Regions from separate parts of the Halobacillus sp. ABH2_015 genome, predicted to be linked through region 2. Evidence: riboswitches for the same ligand, from Rfam matches in the RefSeq annotation. Region 2 holds a riboswitch; the other holds the start of a gene.

The links. A riboswitch is a leader RNA that binds a small molecule or an ion and turns the genes downstream of it on or off. The one in region 2 is predicted to bind lysine.
Region 1: another riboswitch for lysine. It lies ahead of ACXAD6_RS13550 (Na+/H+ antiporter NhaC family protein); the one in region 2 lies ahead of dapA (4-hydroxy-tetrahydrodipicolinate synthase).

What each region holds. Positions count from the first base shown of each region.
Region 1 covers NZ_JBSWUG010000002.1:2,553,784-2,557,972, forward strand. The annotation lists gene ACXAD6_RS13545 (sodium-dependent transporter) at 1-797, opposite strand, end outside; gene ACXAD6_RS13550 (Na+/H+ antiporter NhaC family protein) at 1,068-2,618, opposite strand; lysine riboswitch at 2,753-2,936, opposite strand; gene yunB (sporulation protein YunB) at 2,991-3,767, opposite strand; gene ACXAD6_RS13560 (bifunctional metallophosphatase/5'-nucleotidase) at 3,930-4,189, opposite strand, start outside.
Region 2 covers NZ_JBSWUG010000002.1:3,400,985-3,405,173, forward strand. The annotation lists gene ACXAD6_RS17570 (MFS transporter) at 28-1,284, opposite strand; lysine riboswitch at 1,801-1,978, shown strand; gene dapA (4-hydroxy-tetrahydrodipicolinate synthase) at 2,100-3,005, shown strand; gene ACXAD6_RS17580 (branched-chain amino acid aminotransferase) at 3,056-4,117, opposite strand.

The DNA of each region.
Region 1 (4,189 bases), 850 kb from region 2:
AAACCTGAATTACTGAAACCGGCAATAAACGCGTTATTTGTAATATCCGATTTTTTCGGAAGGTAACTGGAATAAGTAATCATAATAGCAAAAGCAATAGAAAGACTGAAGAAAATCTGTCCATAGGCGGCGACCCATACCGAACTGTCCATAATCGCTGAGAAATTCGGCTCGAAGAAAGCCTGCAGCCCCTGTGCTGCTCCCGGAAGTGTAAGGGCTCGTATAACAATGATCATGAAAAGGACGACAAGTGTAGGAATGAAGATTTTGTTCGCAGTCTCAATTCCCTTTTTAACTCCCTTGAATAGAACTCCAAGTGTAATCGCCCACACAATAAGCAGAGGAATCAGTACACCGGGGACGAGGCTTCCGGTCTCGCCGGGATTCACAGATAACTGAAGGTAGTCACTGAACAAAAAGCCTTCGGTATCATCACCCCATGATAAATTGAACGAAAACACACTGTATGAAATGGCCCAGCCGATAATGACCGCATAATAAGTGGAAATAACAAACGCGACCAGCACACCCCACCAGCCGATCCACTCTGCTTTTCTGCTCATCCGGAAAAAGGACAACGGTGCAGATCCACGGTACTTATGACCGATGGTAAACTCCATGATCAATAGAGGAATACCTGCGGTTAGAAGAGCGAACAAGTAAGGAATAAAAAATGCTCCTCCTCCATTTTCATAAGCAACAGCTGGAAAACGCCAAATGTTCCCCAAACCAATGGCAGAACCTACGGCTGCCAGGATAAATCCGGCACGTGTACCCCATTGTGCGCGATTTTCCATGTGAAAGACCTCCCTGAGAGGAACGGTGATAAATGTCCCTCATTTTTTATTTTTCTGATTATTCTGTTTTAAATTATAACGGCAGCGCATAGGCTTGTCAAAATATTTTTAAAATTTTCAGAAAATACCAGATCAGGAAGTCTTAGGACTTAGGAATGAAATAGACAGAGGCATGCTTTCTCTGCCTTTCAGCTTGTAAAGAGATAATAAATAAAGAGGAGGAACTCCTGTTTAACAGAAGTTCCCCCTCTTTTCAACTCATCATTTTTTCTATCTTTTTTCGGGATTCAGTTTGTGAATGACCAGAGCTGTGATGAGAACAATGATAAGGGACAGCAGCAGCGGCACCCACACCTGTCCTGTAAGGCCCAGCACAACATAACCGACCGAGGCAGCCACAGCTGCAATGATGGCATATGGCAGCTGGGTCAATACGTGATCAATGTGGTTGGCTCCCGCTCCTGTGGACGAAAGGATCGTCGTATCGGAAATCGGTGAACAGTGATCACCGAACACAGAACCAGCAAGAACGGCTGAAAGGGCTGGAAGAAGGAATGCTGGATCGGTGACAGCAGCAATTTCTCCAGCGATCGGAAGCATAATTCCGAAAGTTCCCCAGGACGTTCCTGTAGATAAGGCCATAAAACCGGATAACAGGAAGATGATCAGCGGAAGATAGGCGATGTTCACATCCGCCTGACTGAACTGCTGGGCGAGATATTCCCCTGTCTGCAGGCGGCTGATAATGTCGCCGATCATCCAGGCAGCAATCAGAATGTAGATCGCCGGCAGCATCGCTTTAAACCCTTGTAGAAATACGTGCAGCAAACCGGATTTCGGTGACGGCTGCCCGACATATAAAAGCAGGGCTGTGACTACGGAAATGATCCCTCCGGCAAACAAGGAAATGTTTACGTTTGTGTTAGCAAAGATGGAAAGGATATCCGCGGTTCCTTCTGAACTTTGAATTCCTGTATAAACCATCATTCCTACTGTACCGATGATCAACGTTACAATCGGCCAGATTAAGTGGGAAATCTTCCCGTTGTCATGCTCCTTGAATTCATTGTTCAAGTCGCCGGGCACATCCCCTCTATCCGGGTTGTGAAGCTCGCCTGTATCCTTGGCTCTGTTTTCGTGCGTTTTCATCGGACCAATATCCAGACGCAGATAAATCGTCAAAAATACAAGAAGCAGTGCTGCAAATACATAGAAGTTTGCCGGGATCATAAGAACAAAAGCTTCAAAAGCCTGATAGTTCGAAATCTCATTGGCTGCAAGAATGCTTCCAATCGTTCCGATAATATAAGCTCCCCAGCTGGATATCGGTGATATGACCGTAATCGGCGCTGAAGTGGAGTCTATATAGTAGGCCAGTTTGGCTCTGGATACTTTATAGCGGTCTGTTACAGGACGTGCGACCTGTCCGACTGCAAGAGCATTAAAGTAGTCATCAATAAAAATGATGATACCTAGAATGGACGGAACGAGCTTGGCCCCTTTTCTCGTCCGGATCCTTTCAACAGCCCATTTACCGAAAGCGCGGCTGCCTCCGGAGGCCGTCATAAAGGCTGTGGCGACTCCGAGCAGAAATAAAAAGGACAAGAGATACAGATTCCCTGTGTTTAACGCCCCTTCGCTGACGAAAATACCGGCAAATATAGACCAGATCAAGCCCAGACCTGCTCCAATATCCATTTGTGTGAGCATGAATGCTCCGACGATAATCCCTATCCCAAGGGACAAGATGACGCGCCTTGTGACTAAGACAAGGATAAGCATAAGTATTGCTGGAACTAAAGAAAAGATGGTTCCTTCCATGTGTTTCCCCTCCGTATATCTTGATGTTACGGGAATGGAAGGCTACTGGTGGGTATAAAATGAGGAATAAAATAAAAAAACAATGACAGAAAATAATCCATCACTGTCTGCAGACAACTTGATTATCCTCCATTTCGATCAGTAGCGCCCCATGCACCCAAAAGCATGCATGACAGTGTATGCCTTCTTCAGGTATACACCAGCGTGTCAAAACTTGACGTGTTCAGCCACACTTCGGCAGGCCTTCCCTTTCACTAATGATCCCGGCTTGTCAAACTCCCATCAGCTACTCATGATGCCTGCGCCTCTACCTCACCGATCTGATAAGGTCACGCATATTCAGTTCTTTGGTATTGTATCAGTGACCGGCCATTATTGCAAGGGCTCCATAGGAAGGGAGAACGAAGGGTTCCCGCCGTCACCTCCGGACATGCCTCCGAAATATTCCGGTACTTCCCCGAGAATCGTAGCCTGGTCGATTGGAATATTGTTGGTGACGACCGTCGTTTCTGTGGAAAAAGGGATGACGATTCGAACATTTACCTCAAAGTGGATGGTCAATTCAAACAAGGCGGCATTGATTCCGTATTCCGTCATTTCAATATCTACTTCAGACTGAACATCTCCAATGACACGCAGCTGTACAGGCACCTTGGGTCCAAGGTTGGCAAGCAGACTGTTGTTGGTAGCCATCCCAATCGGAAGTTCAATGAGTGTTGCGGGCTGTTCCCCCTGCTCTTCCGGAGTCCGATCCGGGTCGAGGTCCGGTTCCAGTGTCGTATCTTCCATCGGCAGTTCACCAAGCTCCATCCGCTTCAGGAAATTTTGGACCCTGATGGTTGTATCCCGGAGAGCTCGGTTGACAAGCACAGAGTTCCATCCCATATAAACGACATTTCCCTGATCATCTTTTTCCATCTTAACCAAGTCATTAAATTGCAGGTCTTCTGCAATCTGTTTGCTTACAGCTTCATTAATGGCATCTCTTGCCAGCTGCTGGGCTTTTGTTTCAGCAATCTCGACCAGCGCCGGCGTCACCCCTCTGTTGATATACCAGAGACTCAGCACCGTGAAAAGGGCGAAAAACAACAGGCTGATGACAATCCGCCTGCCTATGGTGGATCGTTTAGTCACTCGGTTTTTAGGCATACAGGCACCCTCCCCCTCTATATATATGAGGAGCGCCCTTTCTCTAATCACCAAAGATAGTCCCTTTCGCAGAAATACAGGATATCTTTATACATCTCATACAGCACAGGAAGACAATAAAATAATCCCCCTGCCGCTTTCTTTCCCGGCAGGGGGATCATTTTATTTTTTCAGTTCTTTTTTCAGTAAATCCCTTAAGAGTTCCGGCATAAAATACTGCTTCGTTTCTGCATAAGCAATTTCCGGGAAGAAACGACCGAACGTAAATGTGTCTGCTGTAGCAAAGCTGTACGTCTGATCGTATTCCACAGGCTTGCCTTTGTACAGCACTTGAACGACACGCTCTTCTCCGTCCTCATCCAGCCTTCGTTCAATATCAACGCCGGCAAAAACCATTCTGCCTATAACTTCTCCTCTGAAAC
Region 2 (4,189 bases):
ATTCCCCTTTTTTTAATAGAGAGAACTTCAGTCCAGTTCGCGAAGCTCCCTGAAGCGCACATAGACAAAGAGGACATACAGCGTAACAAGTACAGATCCCCCGGCCATGATTTGATGGATCGGCACTCCTGCCGCCAGTATAAGAGAGGTCACGCCGTAGCTCACTGGAACGAGACCCATCGATGCAAGCGAAACAAGACCCATCACCCTGCCCATCATTTTTTCTTCAATGAAACTTTGAAGCACAGAGATGACCGGGATGTTGCAGATAGAGAGACAACATCCGAAGACGACGAGGCACCCAAGGCTGAACCATACCCCTTCTGTGAAGCTTAAAGCGAAAAAAGCGGCTCCGGCAGCCATGAGGGCGGTGAGACTCGTTTTCCCTCTTCTTCTTTTCAAATTAAGGATACCGATGACTACAGATCCGAGCAGCATTCCCACTGCCAGACCTGCCTCAAGAAAGCTGAAGTCAAGGGCCGTGCCATTCAGACGCTGCTTCACAAAGAGAGGCAGCCCCATCGTCATCGGCCCGACCATGAACAGATTCAATAAAATGCTCATTCCAATAATCAAGGAAAGCACACGCGAGTTTTTGACGTAGCGCACGCCTGCCTTGAAAGAGTCCCAGAACGCTTCCTCCTCCTCTCCGGCTTTCTTCTCTTCCTCCACCTTCATAAGAAAAATAAACAGACTTCCGGTAAACAGCATCCCAGCGGTGACCGTGAATACGAGCGCATAACTGCCAAAGGAAACGAGAATGCCTGCCACCATAGGCGCTAGAATGAACGACGTCTGGTTCGTCATTTGAATCACTGAATTTCCACGGGTCAATTGATCCCTGGAAATGATTGACGGTAGAACCGCCCCCTCTGCTGCCCAGAAGAACGCATCTAAAATACCAAAAGCAAACGCAAAGCCGACGAATGTCCAAAGACTGATGTCCCCGAAGAAATACCAGCAGACGAGTCCTGTTAACAGCACCCCCCGCGTGAAATCGGACAGGAACATCAGTTTCGTCCGGCTGAACCGGTCGGCGATTGTTCCACTGACAATCATAAAGACCAGCCGTGGAATACTTGCTGCCACGTACAGCACACCGAGCGAAGCTTCCAGACGAAGCTCATGGACGACATACCAGCTTTGAGTAAATAAAAAGAACGAAATACCGAAACTGGACAACAAGGCCGCTCCCCATAACAGGAGAAAATTTCTATTTCGAAAAATGGAACGCTGTTCTGCCAACGGTGTATCTTTAGAAACGGTAATGGATGAACCGGACATGACTACCCCCACCTTTTTTGTAAGTTCCTTTAAGTGTAAGGAATATCCATGTCCTTCTCGATGTGCCCGGGATGGATTCTTCCTCCGCCTGCAGACGGATTTTATAAAAGGCTCTGTTATTGCTTGGTGTTGTTATTTAACATGTGAGCTCCTATCACCCCTTTCTGTCATGGGATTTGTAGGAGGCGGCCTTGGGAATGACTCCCTTTCCGCGGGGTACCGTGAGCCTCCTCAAACTTCGTTCCCCGCGGAAAGCGGACGGTTTTCCCTGCCATCCCATGCTCTGAGTAAACAACGGACCGGACCCTTAATTCCAGACGGAGACGATTTAGTAATCGTTTAAAATATCAACAACAGACTTTAACAGAGCTTTATAAAAAAGATGAGTCGGACATCGGTGCCTGGCGACCATTTTTGTCTAATAGCATGATTTTAGCACTTCCCTGTTGTAAGCAGACGTGAATTTTGGTACTATTTTTATTAACTAAATAGTTTCTTATTTCAAATTTCATTTGAAGTAAGGATAGAGGTGCAATGACAAGAGTACGCATGTGGAGGAGAATGAGATCCATGGATGCATGCGGAAAGGGGAAATTGCCGAAGTGTACGGACTCTCATGGTCCTGAAGCTGGGTCTGATGCTCAACAGGCACAGAACTGTCATATAGGAAACTATATGGAGGGCTATCTTACGCAGGAACGGTATAAAAGTTTCTACGGCAGCATCGAAGCCCTTGATGCTGTCGTTTTTGATTTTACTGCCGTATGGCCCTCACGACCTCGAACGTACAAAATACAAGAAAAGGTGTGAGGTTAATGAACTTCGGGCAAGTACTGACAGCGATGGTGACCCCTTTTGACAACGACGAGAATATGGACCTGGAAGCAACGGGAGCTTTAGTCAACCACTTGATCGAGAACGGCAGTGACGGCCTGGTTGTCGGCGGGACGACCGGTGAATCCCCGACACTGACAACGGATGAAAAACTCCAGCTGTTTGAACACGTAGTAGAAGTTGTAAACGGCCGCGTCCCGGTCATCGCCGGTACAGGATCCAATAACACCCGCGCATCCATTGAATTGACGAAAAAAGCCGAACAGACAGGCGTGGATGCCATCATGCTTGTGACTCCTTATTACAACAAGCCGACACAGGAAGGACTGTACCAGCACTTCTCAAAAATTGCCGCAGCCACTTCCCTTCCGGTCATGCTGTACAACATTCCGGGACGCAGTGTCGTCAACATGGAACCGGAAACGATTATCCGCCTTTCTGAGATTGACAACATCGTTTCCGTAAAAGAAGCGAGCGGTGACCTGGAAGCCGCGGCGGAAATCATCCGTGAAACAGACCGTGACTTTTCGGTATACAGCGGGGAAGATTCCAACACCCTTCCGTTTGTCGCCATCGGAGGAACCGGCATCGTCTCCGTCTCCTCCCATATCATCGGGAATGAGATGCAGCAGATGATTCAGAGTTTCAGAGAAGGAGACGCCCCATTTGCCGCGCGTCTTCATCAAAAGCTTCTCCCTGTCATGCACGCTGTTTTCTCAGCGCCGAGTCCCTCCCCGGTCAAGGCGGTGTTGAATGAAATGGGCGTTCATACCGGAGGCGTCCGCCTCCCGCTCCTTCCCTTAACGGAAGAAGAGACCGCCCGCGTCATGGAGACCTACAACAGTCTTCAGCCTAAAGAAGCACCAAAAGCCCATATGGTCGGTTGACAGAAAAAAGGCTGCCGGGAACATGTTCCCGGCAGCCTTTTTCTGCTTTCTTATACTTCGATGGTCCAGCCGAAGCTGTCTTCTTTTCTTCCACGCTGAATGCCTGTAATCGTATCATACAGCTCCTGGGAGAGCGCACCGATTTCGTGGTCGTTGATCACCATTTTCTTCCCAAGCCAGTTCAACTCACCGACGGGAGAAATGACGGCCGCTGTTCCAGTTCCGAACGCTTCCTCCAGTTTTCCCTGTTCATACGCTTCATACAACTCTTCAATAGAGATGCGGCGTTCGGTCACTGGAATGTCCCATTCTTTCAGTACTTCAATGATTGATGTTCGTGTAATCCCCTGCAGAATGCTTCCGCTCAAAGCAGGGGTCACAATTTCCCCATCGATTTTAAAGAAGATGTTCATGCTGCCGACTTCTTCAATGTAGCGCTTTTCCACACCATCCAGCCAAAGGACGTCAGCATTGCCTTCCTTCGCTGCCTTCGCCTGGGCCTGATAGCCGGACGAATAGTTACCGGCGGTTTTAGCCATTCCGGTTCCGCCTTTGACGGCTCTTGTGAACTGGTCTTCCACATTAATGGTAACCGGCTTGATTCCTCCGGAGAAGTACGGACCGACCGGTGACATGATGATCATGAGCTTATACGATTTGGACGGAGCAACAGCGAGGCTCGGTTCCGTAGCGATGATGAACGGACGGATGTATAGCGAAGTTCCCTCAAATTCCGGTACCCAGTCCTTTTCCAGAGCGACAAGCTCCTTCAAGTAGCCCAGTACCTCGTCTTCATCGACAGGTGGGATGCTGAGACGGTCACCGGATAGGTTCAGGCGCTCAAAGTTCTTTTCCGGACGGAACAGCAGGACACGTCCGTCGTCTGTACGGTAGGCTTTCAATCCTTCAAATACAGTCTGCCCGTAATGGAAGATCATGGCGGCCGGATCAAGCGTCAGGGGCTCGTAAGGAACGATGCGGGGCTCGTGCCAGCCCTTCCCTTCTTCATAATCCATTACAAACATATGATCCGTGAACGTTCTTCCAAAAGGAATCTGCTCCGTTTCGGGTTTCTCCTTTTTATAGGCGGCTTCGACGATTGGTAGGGACATAGATAAGACTCCTTTTCGATTGGTTTCACCTGCCATCACAGGCGGAAATATTAGTACTCATTGTACGCCCTC